4 regions of the Mesorhizobium delmotii genome follow, and region 4 is predicted to be linked to each of the others. Evidence: predicted binding sites of a transcription regulator. Region 4 holds the regulator's gene; each other region holds the start of a gene.
What was found. Region 4 encodes PhoB, which activates phosphate uptake and scavenging genes when phosphate is short. Its sites were predicted from a motif close to TGTCATNNANCTGTCAT; they were not measured.

Region 1 (5,130 bases), on a different contig from region 4:
GGACGGCCTCGAGGCCGAGATCATCGAATTGACGGCTGTCAACCTGGAACCAGCGCTCGACCTTTTCAGGCCAGGTTTTCGCCGCCACCCCGACCGAGCTCTTGTTCCACATTACCGTCGTGATCTGTCGCTCCGAAGCGGCGTCCTGGCTGGCGAGCACCCCCCAGGACTTGGTCTGATAGCTGGTTTCCAAATGCCGGGCCAAAGCCTCGGTTGCTTCGAGGCTCGATTCCACGAACACCCAGACGTCGAGGTTCATTTCGACAATGATACGCGCGACGGAATCAAGCTTGTCCTGCCAGCGCTTGTTGAACCATTCGATGTTCCAGAATCCGATATCGAGATCCTGATCGTCGCCGTTGTAGGCATCGACGACCCGCTCCATACCGCTGTCGTTCTGGACAACCGCGCGACCGAGGGTGCCGAAGAACCCGGCCAGTTCATCCGTGCCCGCGAAAAGTTCGAGAAGCCGCGCCGCATCTGCGTTGCCGGTTTGTGCCTCGAGTTCCAGAGCAGCGGCGATCGCCGAGAACTTGATGCCTTCGTTCGACTTGTCTTTCGCCGCATGGTGAAGCGCCACGAGCTCCCAACCGTCATTCATCACCGGCGCGCCCGAACTGCCCGCCTCGGTGTCGGACTCGTAGTGGATGACCTGGGTGTTTTGGAACACCACCGTGTTGTTGCGGATCGCGACTTCCTTGAGGCGTCCATTTGGGTGCTGGATGACATTCAGCTTGTCTTCGTCAGCCACCACAAAGGCCTGCCGCAGAAGCGGAATGCTGCCGAAGGTCGAGCCGGGTTGGCCTTCGACGGCGACAAACGTGACATCGAGACCGCCCTTGCCGCCGGTGGCGACGACCGGGCTAGTCCAGAAAAGGAGATCGGGACGCAGGCGGAAAGTTGAGACCTGTCGCACACTCCCGTCGGTAAGAGCCGCGAAATCGAAGAGCGCGCGACTGCGGGCGGCGACCTCCTTGCTGTTGAGGACGTGATGGTTGGTGCACAGTATACCCGGCGCGACCAGAAAACCGGACCCGCTCCAGGTGCCGGAGCGCCCTTTGTAGTCGACACCAGAAGCGTCGGTCTTGCAGACGGCGCGCGAGCGAGCTGCACCTTCCTCCAGCCACCAGGCCGGGCGTAGATCGTTGGAGCCGACAACCTGTTCCAGGGTGACGGACAGCTGCTCGAACATGGTGCTGGCGTCGGCCGGCAGACCTTCGAACTTCGGGCTGCGAAGGCGTCGGGTCTTCTGGACATCACCGGGCAGGATGGCCAGATCCTTGATGCCCCAGTTCGCAGCGCTCTTGGGCACGGGGCCGGCGTCGGGCCGTTCCACCGCCATTTGCTGCTCGAACGAAAGATTTGCTTCTTGCACTGAATCCGCCATCTGGTCCCCCGAATCAGAAGTGATGCGCAACCTATAGTCGTCGGAAACGACGGAAATGTTACCGTTGTGCAGATGGTCGGCTAAACCGCTACATCAGCTTGGACTATCCCAGGTGCGCCCCGGCGTTCTTGAACGATTTCGCAAAGATGTCACGAGCCTGCAATCGCAGCGTCATTTCCCGGTCGTATGCCATCGGAAAGCAACCGAAGACGACAGGGGACGACCATGCGGATTTCGACGATCCTGACGGCGGCGACACTGGCCCTCGCGACAACCAGCTTGGCGCAGGCAGAGAATTTCAAGCTGGCGATCACCGACGTCGAGGGACTGGAGCGGCTTCAAACGGAATGGGGTCCGTTCAAGTCCGCGCTGGAACAGGCGTCCGGCCACACATTCGAGTTCTTCCCGGTCAGCAACCGCACGGCCGCGGCCGAAGCGCTCCGAGCCAAGCGGGTTGATTTCGTCATCACCGGGCCGGCCGAGTACGTCGTCATCAACAAGATGACGGACGCCAAGTCGCTGATCGGCCTCAGCCGTCCGGACTATTTCTGCGCGATCGTGGTCAAGGCGGATTCGCTTTTCGTGAAGCCGGCGGATCTCGCGGGCAAGAAAGTTGCGCTGGACGATATCGGATCGACGTCGGGGCATCTGTGCCCGTCGCAGCTGCTCGCGGATTATGGCATCGACCCCCAGAGCGGCGTCGACGTCACCCACACGTCGCGCGCGGTGGCCCATGAGGCGCTGAAGCGCGGCGATGTCGAGGCCATCGGCGTCAACTATACGAGCTGGACGCGCGGGGTCCGCGACAAGGACGAGTCGACGCCGCCCGGCGCATTCCGCGTCATCGCCCGCTCCGGCGACCTGCCAAACGATCTCCTGATGGTCGGCGCGCATGTCGATCCGGCCGTCGGCGAATCCATCCGCACCAAGATGATCGAAAGCAAGGCGGCCATCATCGAGGGCATCGTCTCCGTCGGCGGCGAAAACGAAAAGTTCACAGGCATGGACATCGTCGAGGTCGACGACGAGGCCTATGCGCCGGTGCGCGCCATGTACACCACCATCGGCTATCCGCAGTTCTCGGAGTTCGTCGGCGAATGAACGTCGCCCCGGCCCGCCTTGGCGAATATGAGCCGGTCAAACTCCAAACGGCCGATCTGTCCGTCGACCGGCTTCTCGCACGCTATGGCGGGCATCCCCCGGTGTTTTCCGACGTGAGTTTCACCGTAGGGCGCGGAGAGGCCGTGGCGCTCATCGGGGCGAACGGGGCCGGCAAGTCCACGCTGCTGAAGTGCCTGCTGGGGTTTGTCGCGCCCGCAGGCGGTTCGGTTTCGATCTTCGGGAGCGATCTGGGCGAATTGAGAGCCGGCGACTTGCGGCGTCTGCGGTCTGGTATCGGATTTGTCGCGCAAAAGCACAATCTCGTCCCCAGGCTGACGGCGCTGTCCAATGTCGTGCATGGTCTGCTTGCAGCGAGACCAGGCCCGCGAAGCTGGGTCCAGGCGCTTGCACCGATCGATTCGCGCAGGCGGGCGCTTGCGGCGCTCGACCGGGTGGGGCTCGCGGACCTTGCCATGCGCCGCGTGGACAGCCTTTCCGGCGGCCAGTCGCAGCGGGTGGCGATAGCGCGTGCGCTGGTGGCCGAACCGCGCCTCGTCCTGGCGGACGAGCCCGCCGCCAGCCTCGACCCCGCGGCCGGCGAAGAAATGATGGAGGTCTTTGCCCGGGTCGTGCGCGAGACCGGCGCGACGCTCGTCTTCACCACCCACAATCTGGATCATGCGCTCGCACATGGGCGACGCGTCGTGGGACTGCGTGAAGGAAGACTGGCGCTGGACGCACCCTCGCATGGGTTGGCGATCGGAGACCTTCGTGGCCTCTACGACTGACATTCCCCGCCAGCCCGGCATGCCCGTTCGTTTCGAGCGGCCGTCCGCGCTGGCATTTCTTCTCTACGCGGTCGGCCTGGGCGTACTTATCTGGTCCCTCGATGGGACCGGCTGGTCGCTTGCCGAACTGGCGACGGGCCTGCCGGCGCTCGGCGATTTCTTTTCGCGTGCGTGGCCCCCAAGCCTGGAGCGGCTGCCGTCCCTCTCGTCCGCTCTTATCGAGACGTTCCAGATGGCGGTCGCCGGCACGGTCGTCGGCGCTGTGATCTCGATACCGCTCGCGGTGCTTTCGGCGAGGGGTCTGCTCGGCAGCCGCTGGCTCAATTTCGCGGCGCGCAGCGTCGTTGCAATATTTCGCACGGTGCCCGATCTGGTCTGGGCGCTGATTTTCGTCATCGCGGTCGGGCTCGGGCCGTTTGCGGGTACTCTTGCGATAGCCGTCGACACGGCCGGCTTCTGCGGCCGCTTTTTTGCCGAGGCGATGGAGGATGTCGACAAGGGACCGGCCGAAGCTCTGCAGGCCCAGGGCGTCCGACGCATCGACACCATTTTCTGCGCCGTAATGCCGGCGGCGACGCCTGCCTTCATCACGACCACGCTGTTCGCCCTCGAAAAGGCGGTGCGCTCCTCGGTGGTGCTCGGCTTGGTCGGGGCCGGCGGCATCGGACTGGAACTGAAGGTCTCCATGGACATGTTCGACTACCCGACCGCCGCGACCATCATCCTGATGATCTTCGGCCTCGTCGTTATCGTCGAACAGGTTGGCGCCCATACCCGCACCCGGGTGATGGACGGGCATTGAAACCAGCAGGCCTAAAAAAGGAATATATCCATTATGAAAACCGACACTGCCCACCTCGCCTGGAACGATCGCTGGGCCACGCCGCACGGCCGCGCAGACTGGCTTACGCCGGAACCGGACGTGGCGTCCTTCGCGGCAAGGCTGGCTGCCAGAGGCGCTCTCAAGGTGCTCGATCTCGGTTGCGGCGTCGGCCGGCACGCACTCGCCTATGCCCGCCTCGGTCTGGGCGTGACGGCGGTGGACATGGCCGAGCAAGGCCTGTCGGAACTGCGCCGCGCAAGCCGGGAAGAAGATCTCGCCATCGCCACGCGGGTCACGGCGATGACGGAACTGCCGTTCGAGACGGGCTCGTTCGACCATGTCCTGTCGTTCAATGTGATCTATCACGGCGATCCGCTGATAGTGCGCGCGGCCGTCGCCGAAATCGCACGTGTGCTCAAGCCGGGCGGCAGCTATCAGGGCACCATGCTTTCGAAGCGCAATGTCAAATACGGAAGAGGCGAGGAAGTTGCGCCCAACACCTTCGTCGAGGCGACTGTCGATCCGGACGACTCCGACAAGATTCACCCGCACTTTTACTGCAATGCGGCAGAACTGGTCGAACTGTTCGCGGAGTTCGAGCTTCTGAGCCTGATAGACCAGGAACACGCCAAGCCCGGCAGCTGGCACTGGCACATGCTGGCCGAGCGCCGATAGCTTGGATGCCGGCCGCGTCGGCCGCCGCCAGGATCTCGTCGCCGGCCTGAATGGACCTGGCGGCGTGCGCGACCGACAGCGACAGAGGGATGGTGGCGGCCGACGAGTTGCCATAGTCGGCAATGGTATTGACGATGCGCTGATCCTCGATGCCGAGCGCCTTGCCGACGGCATTGAATATGCGGGCATTTGCCTGGTGCGGCACGAAGCGGTCTACAACTGACGCCGAAACGCTGGCCGCCGCCAGCGCTTCCTTAGAGCAGCGGTTCATCATCTCCACGGCCTTGATTCCTCGGCCGAGGCGGAAGGTGCGGAGTGTCTTCTGAAATCGCGCTTTGTAACGGGACGGTTGGGAC
Region 2 (5,130 bases), on a different contig from region 4:
CGATATAATCGGCCGCTGCCGCGCGAAGTCCTTCCTTGCCGCCGAAATGATAGGCGATCGAGCCGATATTGGCCCTGGCCTCAGCCGCGATCTCGCGCGTCGAGGTGCCGTCGAAACCCTGCCGTCCGAACAGCGTCAGCGCCGCGCGGACAAGTGCTGCGCGCGTCATGTCGGCGGGAGATGCCTCGCGGCGCGGAATTTTGGCGTTTGTTAGCTTGCTCATGCCAAGTATTTAATCAATCGAATGATTAAAGTCAATCCCGCCTATCTCCATCTTGCCATCTCCAGCCGCACGCGCTTTAGTGCGAAGCCATGGTCAAGGAAATCGAGCGCAAGTTCCTGGTCTCCGGCGCGCAGTGGCGGGATCTGGTCGAGGCGGACATCCGCATTCGCCAGTTCTATCTCGCCGCCGCGCCCGACCGCTCGGTCCGCGTGCGCATCAGCGATGGCGCCTCGGCAAAGCTGACGCTCAAATTCGGCAGCAAGGCCCGCGAACGTGACGAATTCGAGTATCCGATCCCTCTGGCGGAGGCGGAAGAGATGCTGGCCTTCGCCATCGGACGTGTCATCGAGAAGACACGCCACCATGTTAGGCATCGCGGCCATCTCTATGAAATCGATGTCTTCGGCGGGACGCTTAGCGGTCTGGTGGTCGCCGAGCTTGAGACGCCCGAGGACGTGCAGGACGAAATGCTGCCAGATTGGCTCGGCCGCGAAGTCACCGGCGAGCAGAGGTTCTACAACGCGTCGCTCGCCATCGAGGGGGTTCCGGAGATCGCCGCATGAGCTATCGCATCGATCCGCGCCTGCCGTTAACCGGCGAGGTCAGGCGCATCCTCGCCGAGGAGATCGGCAAGGCGCTCGTCCATCTGGACGCGGCGCGTGACAGGCCGGAGCAGGCGCTGCACAAATGCCGCAGGCGGCTGAAGAAGATACGTGCCTTGCTGCGCCTGGTCCGCCCCGGAGACGAGACATTTTGCAGTACCGAGAACCAATGCTACCGAGAGGTGGCTGCCCTGCTTGCCGAACCGCGCGAGGCGACCGCGCTGGTTGAAACCATCGACCGGCTGGCAAAAAACTTTCCCGAGCAAAGCGCTGGCGGCGGTCTCGATGCCGTTCGCGACACGCTGGTGGCGCGCCAGCACGAATTGCATGGTGGAACTGGCCTCGGCGCCGCGATAGCTGCCGCGACTGCCGCTTGCGAGGACGGCATCAGCCGCATCGATACGTTAGCCTTGCCCGACCAGCCCGAACAGGCCGCCGATGTGCTTGCCGAAGGCGCCCGCATCAGTCTGCGTCGCGCCAGAAAGGCGCTGGACAAGGCAGGCTCCCGCGGTGATGCCGACGATTTCCACGATCTGCGCAAGGCGGCGAAGACTCACGGCATGCATCTGTCGCTGCTTGGAAGGCTGTGGCCGACGCCGATCAAGGCCCGGCGCAAGGCGGTCGACGAACTCGGCGAAAAGCTGGGCGAACTGCATGATGTATTCGTCCTGCGCAACCTTCTCGATGCCGGCGAGCGGCCGCTCGGCTCTCCTCAGGAAACGCGGCTCCTGAGCAAGCTGTTGAAGCGCTCGGAGAAAAGCCTGAAAAAGACCTGTCTCGCGGCGGCAGGCGATCTGTTCGGCGATGGGCCCAGGCGCTCGACAAAAAAGCTCGCGCGCAAGGCGCGCGCCGACCCGGCCGCCGCGCCGCACGAAGACGCCAGCGCGCCCGGCGCCGCCGGCTGACGCGGTGCTTGCGTCGGAATCCGTCCCGAGATCGTTGACAAATGAGGAGGAGGTTTAGACCTCTCCCGGGGGGCTTTTTCCAGTTGCGCCCGCGCACAGCGGTTTGGGGCACGCATAAAAGCCAAGGAGGCGGCGGGATCATCGGCAGGACTGTCGGCGGTCGCCGTCGCTTCCATGCGCTGAATGGTTGGAAGCGAAACCCCGGCGCGCTCGGCGAGCGTCTTCTGATCGATGCCGGCCAGCGCCTTTGCGGCGCGCATCTGCGCGGCAGTGATCATCGGCTAAAGAGCCCTCGTCTGAGTTTTGCATTCCCATTTATAATACCATTATTATGATGGTTCAGCCATCACAATGCACATGTCAGGCATGTGCGCGCACCAAAACCGCTTGTGTCCTGCAGAGCTCGCGCGTTACGCGTCGTCTGGCGGAAATAGCCACGGCGGTCTTCAATTTTCAGCAATCGAAATTCAAAGGGATTAAGCAGTTGAGAGTTTTCAAGGCTTTTGATGAGATCGACGTTCTTGGTGTCGACGATTTTTCCTGCTGGCAGGTTGCGGGCATGAGCTCGTCAACACGCTGATTTGACCGCGCGCTGACCGACACAGCGTCGTTCTGACCAGCCGGTTCAGCCGCCGTCGGTCTGCCCGCGCCATCGCTGTAGCGCCCATGCAGCCAGCCAGCACAGCATCGCCCAGGCGAAGCCGGCGCACCAGCCGGCCAGCACGTCGGATGGCCAATGAACGCCGAGATAGACGCGGCTGATGCCGACCAGCAGGGTGGTCAGCACCGCCAGTGCCAGCACATAGACCTTGGTCGTTCGCCCAGGCAGGAAGCGCGACGCCATGCTGCCCAGCGTCAAATATGTCACCGCCGACAGCATCGCGTGGCCGCTCGGAAACGAAAGCGATGCCACGTCGGCGAGATGCGAGACCAGATCGGGGCGCGGCCGGTCGATTCCGAGCTTCAGCGTGCTCGACAGGGCCTGCCCGCCCGCCACTGCTACGAAAACGAGAAACGCTGGTCCCGGCCTGTGGATCAGCAGCAGATAGACGATCACCGCCGCCGTCATCAGCACGAGCACGCTGGCGCTGCCGAGGCTGGTGATGTCGCGCATCGCCCCTTCCAGCCATGGCGGTCCGATCGGATTGTCGGGCTGGCCGGCTTCACGGAAGGCGAGCAGGATTTCCGTGTCGAAGGCGTGCGGCGTAGTGTCTCGCGCCACCTCCATCAGTTCCTCAAACCCCCACAGTCCGCCGGCGATGACCAGTCCGGCCAGCAGCACCGGGAATTCGATCCAGTTGAGCAGCTTGCTTGTGGTATTCTTCATCGGCCCATTCGTCCTACAGCGCCGCGTCCTTTTGGACGCGCAAAAGGACGCTGTAGCACTTTGATTGGCGCATGATCCCCAGCGAAATCGATTCCGATTTTCGGGGTCATGCGTAATTACAGTTTTTGCAGATAGGGCCCGAGCGTGATCAGTGCCACCGCTGCGATAGCGAGCACGATGCCGGTCGCCTGCAACGCATTGACGCGCTCGCCGAAGAACACCAGTGCCACTACGTTCACCGACACCAGCTGGATCACCGCCGACAGGCTGAACGACACCGACATGCCGAATTCACGGATCAGCCTCAGCATGATCAGATTGCCCGCCGAATAGAGCGCCAGAGTCAGAACGATCTTGCCGAGGCTGGGCGCCAGTCCCCATTGCTTGGCCGCCGTCGCCGCCAGCAGGAAGATCACAGTCGAAATGCCGAGCTGCCCCAGTCCCCAGAAACTCACTTTTTTGTCCCTCTCGACGCGGTGCCTCCGCGCCTGCCGCAGGTCTTGTTTCCGAAGCGTCGGTCGCGGTCAAGCCGGGGCTGATCATGGACACGAAATCGGGGCTGGAAATGGCCGGCAACGTCATCAAACTGTGATCTGCCGGCGATAGGCGGTCAGTCAAGCATTCTCTCCAGCCATCCCAAAGAAGCCAGAGGTAAGCCCCCATGACTGAACATCGCTCCCCCGACGCCCATTTCCGCACCAGCCTGCTTGAGGAAAACGATGGGCCAGGTGCCAATCCCACCGACAACCAGACGATGGGCGAGATCATCGCCGCGCGTTTCTCGCGCCGTGGTTTCCTGCAGGGATCGCTCGCGGCAACCGCCATCGCTGCAACCGTCAGCCCGCTGGCGCTGATCCTCGCCGACGATGCCCGCGCCAACGGCGGCTCGGCCTTCACCTTCGACGAGGTCGAGGCGGGCGTCGACGACAAGCATCATGTCGCCGCCGGCTATGACGCCGATGTGCTGTTGCGCTGGGGCGATCCGCTGTTTGCCGATTCGCCGGAATTCGATCCGACAAAACAGTCGGCGCAGGCCCAGGAAAGACAGTTTGGCTACAACAACGACTATGTCGGCTACATCCCGCTCGACGGCTCGGCCGAGCATGGCCTGCTGGTGGTCAACCACGAATACACCAACCCGCATCTGATGTTTCCGGGCCTCGTCACTATCGTCGAGGGCGAGGCCAAGCAGGCGCCGCTGAGCAAGGAACAGGTCGACGTCGAGATGGCCGCCCATGGCGGCACCATCGTCGAGATCCGCAAGGTATCAGGCAAATGGCAAGTAGTGCGCGACGGCAAGCTCAATCGCCGCATCACCTCGAACACCGAGATGGCACTGTCCGGCCCCGTCGCCGGCCACGACCGCGTCAAGACCAGTGCCGATCCGACCGGCACGAAGGCCATCGGCACCGTCAACAATTGTGCCGGCGGCGTCACGCCCTGGGGCACCTACGTCATGGCCGAGGAAAACATCCACGGCTATTTCTCCGGCGAATTGCCGGCCGATCACGCCGAAGCCGCCAACTACAAGCGCCTGGGCATTCCCGAAGGCGCCTATGAATGGGCTGCGCATTATGACCGCTTCGACATCGGCAAGGAGCCGAACGAGCCCAACCGCTTCGGCTGGATCGTTGAGGTCGACGTCAACGATCCGACCTCGGTGCCGAAGAAGCGCACTGCCATGGGCCGCTTCAAGCATGAGGGCGCTGAATCGATCGTCGCCAAGGATGGCCGTGTCGTCTTTTATCTCGGCGACGACGAGCGCTTCGACTATGTCTACAAATTCGTCACCGCCGGCAAGTTCAACGCCGAGGATCGCGCCGCCAACATGGATCTTCTCGACGACGGCACGCTCTACGTCGCCAAATTCGCCGAGGACGGGTCGATCGAATGGCTGCCCATCGTCTTCGGCCAGGGCCCGCTGACGGCGGAGAACGGCTTTGCCAGCCAGGCCGACGTGCTGATCGAGACGCGCCGTGCCGCCGATCTGCTCGGCGCCACCAAGATGGATCGCCCCGAGGATATCCAGCCCAATCCGACGACCGGCAAAGTCTACGTCATGCTGACCAACAA
Region 3 (5,130 bases), on a different contig from region 4:
GGTGTTTCGCGAGCCGCGAAGTCGATCGCTGTGCCGTCAGCCAATATCGGGCCTGAGGAACTTCCGGTCAGCGCCAGAAGATTCATCGGCGGTGCGCCGATGAAGGAAGCAACGAAGATCGAGGCCGGCTTTTCGTAGATGTCGAGCGGCGCACCCGTTTGCTCGACCAGTCCGGCGTTCATGACAACAAGGATGTCGGCCAGCGTCATCGCCTCGAACTGGTCGTGGGTGACATAGACCGAGGTGACGCCAAGCTTGCGCTGCAAATTCTTGATCTCGACCCGCATCTGGCCGCGCAATTTGGCATCGAGATTGCTGAGCGGCTCGTCGAACAGGAAGACTTTCGGATTGCGCACGATGGCGCGGCCCATGGCAACACGCTGGCGCTGGCCGCCGGAAAGCTCGCGCGGGCGCCGGTCGAGCAGCGCCGAGAGCTCCAGCACCTTGGCGGTCGAGCGCACCCTGCTGTCGATCTCGTCCTTCGGCGTGCCGCGGTTGCGCAGGCCATAGGCCATGTTGTCGTAGACCTTCATATGCGGGTAGAGCGCATAGTTCTGGAACACCATGGCGATGTCGCGCTCGGTCGGGCCGATGGCGTTGACCACCTCGCCGTCGATGGCGACCGTACCGGCAGAAATGGTCTCCAACCCGGCGATCATTCTGAGAAGGGTGGACTTGCCGCAGCCCGATGGACCGACCAGCACGCAAAGCTCCTTGTCGGGAATGGCGATGGAAACGCCCTTCACGGCTTCGACGCCGCCGGGATAGACCTTCTTCACATCCTTCAGATCGACGGTCGCCATCGGCTTCTCACTTTTCGGATTCGACCAGGCCGCGCACGAACCAGCGTTGCATCAGCACTACCACCAGGATCGGCGGCACGATGGCCAGCATCGCCGTGACCATGACCAGGTGCCATTCGGTGTCGGCATCGGCGAAGGAAACCATCTTTCTCAGTGCGATGACGATGGTGTTCATATCGTTGCTGTTGGTGACAAGCAGCGGCCAGAGATACTGCGTCCAGCCATAGATGAAGAGGATCACGAACAGCGCCGCGATGTTGGTGCGCGACAACGGCAAGAGAATATCGAAGAAGAAGCGCCATGGCCCGGCGCCGTCGACACGCGCCGCCTCGACCAATTCGCCCGGTATGGTCATGAAGAACTGGCGGAACAGCAGCGTCGCGGTGGCCGAGGCGATCAGCGGGATGATCAGGCCGGCATAGGTGTCGATCATGCCGAGATCGACCATCACCTTGTAGGTCGGCAGGATGCGCACCTCCACGGGAAGCATCAAGGTGATGAAGATCAGCCAGAAGAAGGTCATGCGCAGCGGAAAGCGGAAGAACACGATCGCATAGGCCGACAGGATCGAGATGAAGATCTTTCCCACCGCAACGCCAAACGCCATGATCGTGGTGTTGAGGAGCAGTTGGCCGACGCTGACGCCGCCGATGCGGCCAATGCCGCCGAACAGCGCCTCGCTGTAATTGTTCCATAGCTGGCCGCCGGGCAAGAGCGGCAGTGGCGGCCTGAGGATGGTTTGCAGCGTGTGTGTCGAGGCAACGAAGGTGTAGTAGATCGGAAAAGCCACGATCAATATGCCGAAGATGAGCACGGCATGGGCGATGAAGGTGCGGAGCGGGGCTTGGCCGATCATCGCTGACCTCAACCGTAATGGACTTTGCGTTCCACGTAGCGGAACTGGATGGCGGTAAGCGCGATGACGATGGCCATCAGGATGACCGACTGCGCCGCCGAGTCACCCAGGATCAGATTGACGAAGCCGTCATTGTAGACCTTGTAGACCAGCGTCTCGGTCGTCTTGCCCGGCCCGCCGCCGGTGACGGCATGAACGATGCCGAAAGTGTCGAACAGGGCATAGACCGTGTTGACGACCAGCAGGAAAAAGGTCGTCGGCGCGAGCAGCGGGAAGACGATAGTCCAGAAGCGCTTGGTCTCACCGGCGCCATCCATGGCCGCCGCCTCGATCAGCGTTTTCGGCACCGCCTGCAGGCCGGCGACGAAGAACAGGAAATTGTAGCTGATCTGCTTCCAGGCAGCCGCCGATACCAGCAGGATCATGGCGTGGGTGCCGTTGAGCAGCGGATCCCAGGCGATGCCGAGGCTTCTCAGCAAATAGGCCAACGAGCCGATCGAAGGATTGAACAGAAAAAGCCACAGCATGCCGGCAATCGCCGGCGCCACGGCGTAAGGCCATATCAACAGTGTGCGGTAGAGGCCTTTGCCGCGCACTGCCTTCTCGGCCATGACCGCAAGCAAGAGGGCCACACCCATGGCAACGATCGCCGTCGCAAGCGAAAACACCACCGTGACCTTGATCGAGTTGAGGTAGGCCGGATCGGCCAGCACTTTGCGGAAATTGGCGAACCAGACGAACTTGGTCCTCAGCCCGAACGGGTCCTGTCTGAGCATCGACTGGTAAAGCGCCTGACCGGCCGGCCAGTAGAAGAAAACCAGTGTTATGGCGAGTTGTGGCGCCACCAGCAGGAAGGGCAGGATCTTGTTGGGAAAGACGATGCGTGGAGACAGGCTGATTTTCCCTCGCTATCCAGGGGTCGCCCACGCGAGCTCGCGTGGGCGATATTCCAATCGACCAACCGAGATAATCTCGTCAGTTCTCTAGCGCTTCCTTGATCGCGGCGTTGCCGCGCGTGACCGCGTTGTCAAGCGCCTGCTGAGCGGTTTGCTGGCCGGCCAGCATCTTCTCCAACTCCTCGTTCTGGATATCGCGCACCTGCGGCAGATTCGGCAGGCGCACGCCCTTCGAGTTGTCGGTCGGCGCCTTGCCCGTCATCTGCAGGATGGGCGTCTCGCGGCCGGGGTTCTTGTCATAGAATCCTGATTTCTTGGTCGCCTCGTACGCAGCGAGCGTCACCGGCAGGTATCCCGACTTCTGGTGCAGATATTCCTGCACATCGGTCTTGGACAGGTAGGCGAAGAAGGCCGCGACGCCCTTATATTGCTCGTCCGACTTGTTGCCGAACACCCACAGGCTGGCACCGCCCGGCGTGGTGTTCTGCGGTGCGCCCTTGGCGTCGGTATCGTAGGGAAGCTGGCCGATGCCATAGTTCATGCCGGACTTGACGATGTCGCCGAGACCGCCCGAGGATTCGGTGAAGATGCCGCATTCGCCAGCAAGGAAGATCTGCTTGGCTTCGGACGTGCGCCCGCCATATTTGAAGGTGCCGTCCTTGGCGAGGTCTGCGAGCGCCTGGAAGTGGTTGACGAAAATCGGCGCGTTGATCTTGAGTTCGACATCACCGCCGGCCAGACCGTTCTGCTGGGTGGCCCACGACACGTCATTCCATGCCGCGAAATTCTCCAGATGGATCCAGGTCAGCCAGGTCGAGGTATAGCCGCATGAGGCGGCGCCGCTCGTCTTGATCTTCTTGGCAGCTTCCCACACCTCGTTCCAGGTCTTGGGCGGGTTGTTCACGTCGAGGCCCGCCTTCTGGAAGATGTCCTTGCTGTAGTAGAGGATCGGCGAGGAGGAGTTGTAGGGGAAGGACAGCATGGTGCCGTCCGGCTTCGAATAATAGCCGACGATGCCGGGCAGATACTGGCTCTTGTCGAAGATCATCCCGGCACCTGTCATCACCTCGGCCACCGGCTTGATCGCACCCTCGGCCGCCATCATCACGCCGGTGCCGACATCGAACACCTGGAGGATATCTGGCGCCTGTCCGGCGCGGAAGGCAGCGATGCCGGCATTCAGCGTCTCGGGGTAGGTGCCCTTGAACACCGGAACCAGCTCATAGTCGCTCTGACTGGCGTTGAAATCCTTGGAGATCTTGTCGACGACCTCGGCGTTGGCACCGGTCATGGCGTGCCACCAGCTGATCTGCGTGACGGCGAAGGCGGAGGTGGTGGAAAGCAGGGTCAAGGTGGCGGCAACACCGGCCGCGAAGCCGAAGAACTTCATGTTTCATCTCCCGTTTTGTCATTGGCGAAAGGGCACTCTCGCAAAGGCAATATGTGCCGCTCGTGACAATTGGACAACGGATTTGTTGCGGATCGATGAACTCGATCTCCACTTAAAGTGGCGCACGCTTCCGAATGATAGTCGATGGAAAGGAATTGCCAAGCCGGCTTACTGTTCGAACAAAGGCGACGGTGACCGGCAATCGCCGGCGCCTAAAGCGCGTCGCATTTGAATGGATGCGACGCGCTTTAGGTTCTTGTTTTAATGCATGTCGTTATCGCACTGCGCACCCTCGGGTCAGGCCCTGGGTCAGGCCCGAGGGCATGCTTGTGCGCGACATGCATTAGTCGGACTTGCCGAGCGCCGTCTCGACCAGCCGCTTGGCATCCGGGCTCGACCACTCGGCAGGGCCGTTCATGTGAGCGATCAGGCAGCCTTCACCGTCGATCAGCATGGTGACCGGCAGGCCGAGCGCCAGGCCGCGCGTCTTGAGATCGTTGAACAGCGCCATCGTCGAATCACGGTAATAGCCGAGCGCCTCGACGCCGATTTCCTTGAGGAACTTCTTCGGCTTGGTGTCGTCGCCGGCATCGACATTGACCGCGACGACCTCGAAGGCGTCGCTGCCCATTTCTTTCTGCAGCGCGTCGAGCGCCGGCATTTCGGCGCGGCACGGCGCGCACCATGTCGCCCACAGATTGAGCAGCACCGTCTTGCCGGCATGGTCGGCGAGCGTCATCGGCTTGCCGCCAGGGTCGTTGAAGGCAAGGCTTTTCAGCGATTGCGGCGGATCGGCCGGCAAGAGTGCGGCAACCTGGCCGGTGGCAGCCGCCGCGACCGTCTTGGCGCGGTCAGCCTTGGCGGCGCAGGCGACATCGTCCTTGCTGTCGTCAACGGCGACTTGAGCGGGCGCGTTGTTGCCAGAACCGCTCTCGCTGACATATACCGCGACCGCGCCGGCCAGCACGCCCGCCACCAAAGCGGCGAGGATGAGGCGCGGGGCCGGAAAAAATTGATTGCCGTCTGCCATTTTTAAAAACTGCTCCGGAGCACGGGTTATAGCGATGAGCGACAAGAAGGCCAGCAACCAGATGTGGGGCGGACGTTTTGCCTCGGGTCCGGCCGCGATCATGGAAGCCATCAACGCGTCGATCTCGTTCGACCGCAAGCTCTACGCGCAGGATA
Region 4 (5,130 bases):
GTATCGCCGGAAGTGATCCTGATGGACGAGCCCTGTTCGGCGCTCGATCCGATCGCCACCGCCCGCGTCGAGGAACTGATTGACGAACTGCGCCAGAACTACACGATCGTCATCGTCACCCATTCGATGCAGCAGGCAGCGCGCGTGTCGCAACGCACGGCGATGTTCCATCTCGGCTATCTGGTCGAGGAGGGCGCGACCGACAAGATGTTCACCAACCCCGACGACAAGCGCACCCAGGACTACATCACCGGCCGGTTCGGCTGAGCGGTCCGGCGGCGAATTTCGAACACGAGGACAGTATCATGGGTGAACACACCGTCGCATCTTTCGACGAGGAACTGGAGCACATCGACAGGCTGATCCGCGATATGGACGAGCTCGCCGCCGCGATGGTCGCAGCCTCGATCCGCGCGTTGCTTGCATCAGACAATGCGATGGCGCAGCGCGTCGTCTCGGACGACGCCATCATGGATGCGCGGCAGCGCGAACTCGACGATAGTGCGATCACGCTGATCGCCAAGCGGCAGCCGATGGCGCAAGATCTGCGCGCCGTGGTTGGCGCAATCCGCATGGCCGGCGATCTCGAGCGCATCGGCGACCTGGCCAAGAACATAGCCAAGCGGGTCAGCGCAGTCGGGCAGAGCGCCACGCCGCGTAATCTCTCGCACGGTATCGACGCGATGGCGGATCTCGTTCTTGTGCAGCTCCGCGGCGTGGTCGAGCACTATGTGTCGCGCAATGCCGGCGCGTTGAAAGAACTGCGCGCCGACGACCAGAAGATCGACGTGAAATATACGGCGGTTTTTCGCGAACTCCTGACCTACATGATGGAGGATCCGCGCAACATCACCGCCTGCACGCATCTTCTGTTCTGCGCCAAGAATCTCGAGCGTATCGGCGATCACGTCACCAACATCGCCGAAAACGCCTACTATGTCGTGACCGGGCAGCAATTGCCGGCGGATCGCCCGAAGCTCGACGAAACGACGATGTCGGCGCCGGCGACATGACGGGGGTGACCGGTCGATGATCGCGCCACGCATCATGGTGGTGGAGGACGAAGAGCCGCTGGGCGTCCTCCTCCGCTACAATCTGGAATCCGAAGGCTATCAGGTCGAGGTGGTGACGCGCGGCGACGAGGCCGAAATCCGGCTGCAGGAAAACGTGCCCGATCTTCTGGTGCTCGACTGGATGGTGCCGGCGGTTTCCGGCATCGAGCTTTGCCGACGCCTTCGGATGCGCCCCGAAACCGAGCGGCTGCCGATCATCATGCTGACCGCACGCGGCGAGGAGAGCGACCGGGTGCGCGGCCTCTCGACAGGGGCCGACGACTACCTGGTCAAGCCGTTCTCGACACCGGAATTCATGGCCAGGATCAAGGCGCTGCTGCGCCGCGCCAAGCCCGAAGTGCTGTCCAGCGTGCTGAAGGTCGGCGACATCATGCTCGATCGCGAATCGCACAGGGTCTATCGCAAGAAGAGCGAGATCCGGCTCGGGCCAACCGAGTTCCGGCTGCTCGAATTCATGATGCGGCACCCGGGTCGGGTCTTCTCGCGCAGCCAGTTGCTAGACAATGTCTGGGGCGAGACGATCTACATCGACGAGCGCACGGTGGACGTCCATGTCGGACGGTTGCGCAAGGCGGTCAACAATGGTCGCATGCCCGATGTCATCCGCACCATCCGCGGCGCGGGCTATGCGATCAGGGAAGACTAGCTGATATTCAGGTGATGCCGGCCTGCGACCGGCGATTTCCTGCGATTCCGGTACGTACCCAAAAGTACGCTCCGTTCCGGTTCTCGGAACTCACGCAGTCTGGTCGGCTCGCGCCCGTCTTCGAGCCGGCGCGGCCTGACCTGAATCTCAACACATCCCCAAGTTGCAATCCGCCGTTGTTCCTTGCCTTTCGGAGTCAGGCCACGTGCTTCCTGATCATGCCGGACTTCCCTTGTATGCCCGGCGCGAAAATCTCCTGGTCGACGAAGCTCAGCGCCCGCAAGGCGCAGCCTTCGCGGATCAGCGGCAGCTCGTTCGTCTCGGTGTCGAAGGAAATCGAACCCGAATGATGGCCGCCGGCGGTCTGGGCGATGGCCTCGCGCAGGGCCGGCTCGATCAGGTCGAAGGCGGCAGCGTTGGCGCCGACCATGGCGACCGGCGCCGGATCGATCAGCGCGAACAGGCTGCCGAGCCCGAAGCCGAGCGCTTCGCCGGCCTTGCGGTAGGCTTCGCGCTCCGGTCCGTCCGCCTGGCGCGCCCGGGCCGCCAGTGCCCGCATCTCGGCGTCGCTGACATCGGCGACCGGCTCTGCGTTCTCGCTCAATTGCCTTGCGTTGCGCCAGATGGCGTAGTTGCCGGCATAGGCCTCGACGCAGCCGCGCCGCCCGCAGCGACAAAGCGCGCCGCCCGGCCGATGAATCATGTGGCCGAATTCGCCGCCCGAGGAATGGGTGCCGGTGAACAGTTCGCCCTTCAGCACCAGCCCCATACCGATGCCGTGCGAGAGCAGGATGGCGATGAAATCGTCGCGGTAGCGATCCGGCTCGCGCCAGCGCAGCGCCACGGCCATCATGTTGCAGTCGTTCTCCATGATGGCCGGGATGCCGAACTCGCGTTCCAGAATGTCGGCGAAGGCGATGTTAGTCTGCGGCGTGATCGGCGACCACAACATGGCGCGCGCATGCGAATCGGTGATGCCCTGGATCGCCAGCGCGATGCGGGCGACGCTTTGGACGTCGAGGTCGGGGTCTTCGATCCGGCGCCGCACGATGGCGACACATTCGTCGATCAGCTCGTCGCGCGACATGGTCAGCGTGTCCAGCCGGCGTTGTTCCTCGGCGACCACCTGTCCGGCATAATCGATGACAGCGACCGACAGGAAATTCAGCGACAACACGACCGCCAATACCGCAGCGGCTTCCGGATTGAGGCTGAGGCCGACCTGCGGTCGGCCGCGTTTCATCGAAACGGTCTCGCTCGCCTTGCTCTCGGTCAGGATGCCTTCCTGGATCAGGTCGGAAGAGATCGCCGATATGGTCGAATGGCTGAGGCCGGTGGTTGCGGCGATCTCGGTCCGCGACGGCTGGCCGGCCCGGCGTACCGCAGAAATCACCATGGCCCGGTTGCGCCGGCGCAAATCGTCATGACGGATTCCAACCGACATTCTTTTGCTTCCTCCCTATTGCCGCGGCCGCTCATGAATCGGAAGCCGTCGGTAATGTCCGACAAATAGTGGCAGAAGCAGCAGGCCCTGTCATTATTTATTCCGAGGCTCGAAATAAGTCGGCAGGGACATTAAAATCCATCGGAATTGATGTTGACAGCGCTCCGCCGTTGGACCAGTATTTTTTCGAGGCTCGAAAAAATAGTGGCCTTTGTGCCGGCCTTCGGGCCAGTTGGTCGCGCCGTACGCGGCGCAGGGAGGATATCATGAAGAGATTCGCAGCCGCCATTCTGGCGGGGGTTGCCATGTCGCTGACGCTCGCGTCGGCCGCACAGGCCAAGGACAAGGTCATTGGCGTTTCGTGGTCGAATTTCCAGGAAGAGCGTTGGAAGACCGACGAAGCCGCCATGAAGACTGCGATCGAGGCAGCCGGCGACAAGTATATTTCCGCCGATGCACAGTCCAATCCCGGCAAGCAGCTGACCGATGTCGAGAGCCTGATCTCGCAGGGCGCCAACGCGCTGATCATCCTTGCGCAGGACGCCTCGGCCATCGGGCCGGCGGTGCAGAAGGCGCTGGACGAAGGCATTCCGGTCGTCGGCTATGACCGGCTGATCGAGAACAAGGACGTGTTCTATCTGACCTTCGACAACCAGGAAGTCGGCCGCATGCAGGCCCGCGAAGTGTTCAAGGTGGCGCCGGAAGGCAATTACGTCTTTATCAAGGGCTCGGGCGCCGATCCGAATGCCGATTTTCTGTTCGCCGGCTCCATGGAAGTGCTCAAGGACGCGATCGACAGCGGCAAGATCAAGAATGTCGGCGAGGCCTATACGGACGGCTGGCTTCCCGCCAACGCTCAGAAGAACATGGAACAGTTCCTGACCGCCAACGACAACAAGATCGATGCGGTGGTTGCTGCCAATGACGGCACCGCTGGTGGCGTCGTCGCGGCGCTGACGGCGCAAGGCTTGGCCGGATCCGTCCCGGTGTCGGGCCAGGACGGCGACCATGCCGCGCTGAACCGTATCGCGCTCGGCACGCAGACCGTATCGGTATGGAAAGACGCGCGCGAGCTCGGCAAGAACGCTGCCGAGATCGCCTCGCAGCTGGCCGACGGCAAGCAGATGACAGACATTGCGGGCGTCAAGGACTTCACCACGCCGGGCGGCAATGTCGTCAAGTCGCTGTTCCTGACGCCGATTGCCATCACCAAGGACAATCTCAACGTCGTCATCGACGCAGGCTGGATCAAGAAGGAAGAGGTCTGCGCCGGCGTGGCAGCGGGCACTGTCCCGGTCTGCAACTGATCCGGCCATCGCAAGAAGCCTGAAACGCCGCGGCTTCACGCCGCGGCGTTTTTTCAAAAAGAATTGTTTTTCCGCTTCTCGCGGCTAACTTCTAAGCTGCTTCCGGCATCCGCGGCAGACGGCAACCCGGTGGGAGGACATCATGGCCGACACGACTTCCAACACGCCGGCCGCCGATACAGCTGCCGATCGGGCGCGTGAATCCGAGCTCAGCCCCATCGGCCGCTTCCTCAAGGCAACCGAGCTCGACATACGCATGCTCGGCATGGTCGGCGCGCTGCTGGTCATCTGGGTTGGAATCCACATCCTGTCGGGCGGGCTCTTCCTTACGCCGCGCAATCTCTGGAACCTGTCGGTGCAGACCTCCTCGGTCGCGATCATGGCGACCGGCATGGTGCTGGTCATCGTGATGCGCAACATCGATCTTTCGGTCGGCTCCGTCGAAGGTGTGATCGGTATGGTGATGGGCGTCGCGCAGGCCGAATTCCTCATCCGGGTCATGGGCTTCCAGCTTGGAAATCCCTGGATATGGATCATCGCACTGGCTGCCGGCGTGGTGCTCGGCCTGATGATCGGCGCGCTCCAGGGCTTCATTATCGCCTATCTCGAGGTTCCGGCCTTCATCGTGACGCTGGGCGGCCTGCTGATCTGGCGCGGCAT

Region 1: the regulator PhoB is predicted to act here: its motif matches at 1,557-1,573, upstream of BQ8482_RS29480 (PhnD/SsuA/transferrin family substrate-binding protein).
Region 2: the regulator PhoB is predicted to act here: its motif matches at 3,634-3,650, upstream of BQ8482_RS01820 (PhoX family protein).
Region 3: the regulator PhoB is predicted to act here: its motif matches at 4,008-4,024, upstream of ugpB (sn-glycerol-3-phosphate ABC transporter substrate-binding protein UgpB).

Annotation. Positions count from the first base shown of each region.
Region 1 covers NZ_FUIG01000048.1:19,724-24,853, forward strand. Annotated here, with positions in the region: gene BQ8482_RS38410 (endonuclease) at 1-1,375, opposite strand, end outside; gene BQ8482_RS29480 (PhnD/SsuA/transferrin family substrate-binding protein) at 1,613-2,488, shown strand; gene BQ8482_RS29485 (phosphonate ABC transporter ATP-binding protein) at 2,485-3,276, shown strand; gene phnE (phosphonate ABC transporter, permease protein PhnE) at 3,260-4,078, shown strand; gene BQ8482_RS29495 (class I SAM-dependent methyltransferase) at 4,112-4,774, shown strand; partial or broken gene BQ8482_RS29500 (3-oxoacyl-[acyl-carrier-protein] synthase III C-terminal domain-containing protein) at 4,833-5,048, opposite strand.
Region 2 covers NZ_FUIG01000013.1:72,985-78,114, forward strand. Annotated here, with positions in the region: gene BQ8482_RS01785 (CerR family C-terminal domain-containing protein) at 1-223, opposite strand, end outside; gene BQ8482_RS01790 (CYTH domain-containing protein) at 313-786, shown strand; gene BQ8482_RS01795 (CHAD domain-containing protein) at 783-1,730, shown strand; partial or broken gene BQ8482_RS38920 (helix-turn-helix domain-containing protein) at 1,895-2,008, opposite strand; gene BQ8482_RS01810 (phosphatase PAP2 family protein) at 2,356-3,057, opposite strand; gene BQ8482_RS01815 (hypothetical protein) at 3,174-3,512, opposite strand; gene BQ8482_RS01820 (PhoX family protein) at 3,719-5,130, shown strand, end outside.
Region 3 covers NZ_FUIG01000025.1:97,837-102,966, reverse strand. Annotated here, with positions in the region: gene BQ8482_RS16675 (sn-glycerol-3-phosphate import ATP-binding protein UgpC) at 1-803, opposite strand, end outside; gene ugpE (sn-glycerol-3-phosphate ABC transporter permease UgpE) at 811-1,659, opposite strand; gene ugpA (sn-glycerol-3-phosphate ABC transporter permease UgpA) at 1,668-2,552, opposite strand; gene ugpB (sn-glycerol-3-phosphate ABC transporter substrate-binding protein UgpB) at 2,635-3,945, opposite strand; gene tlpA (thiol:disulfide interchange protein TlpA) at 4,289-4,975, opposite strand; gene argH (argininosuccinate lyase) at 5,010-5,130, shown strand, end outside.
Region 4 covers NZ_FUIG01000043.1:142,746-147,875, forward strand. Annotated here, with positions in the region: gene pstB (phosphate ABC transporter ATP-binding protein PstB) at 1-267, shown strand, start outside; gene phoU (phosphate signaling complex protein PhoU) at 306-1,013, shown strand; gene phoB (phosphate regulon transcriptional regulator PhoB) at 1,030-1,719, shown strand; gene BQ8482_RS26205 (ROK family protein) at 1,916-3,163, opposite strand; gene xylF (D-xylose ABC transporter substrate-binding protein) at 3,430-4,470, shown strand; gene BQ8482_RS26215 (sugar ABC transporter permease) at 4,613-5,130, shown strand, end outside.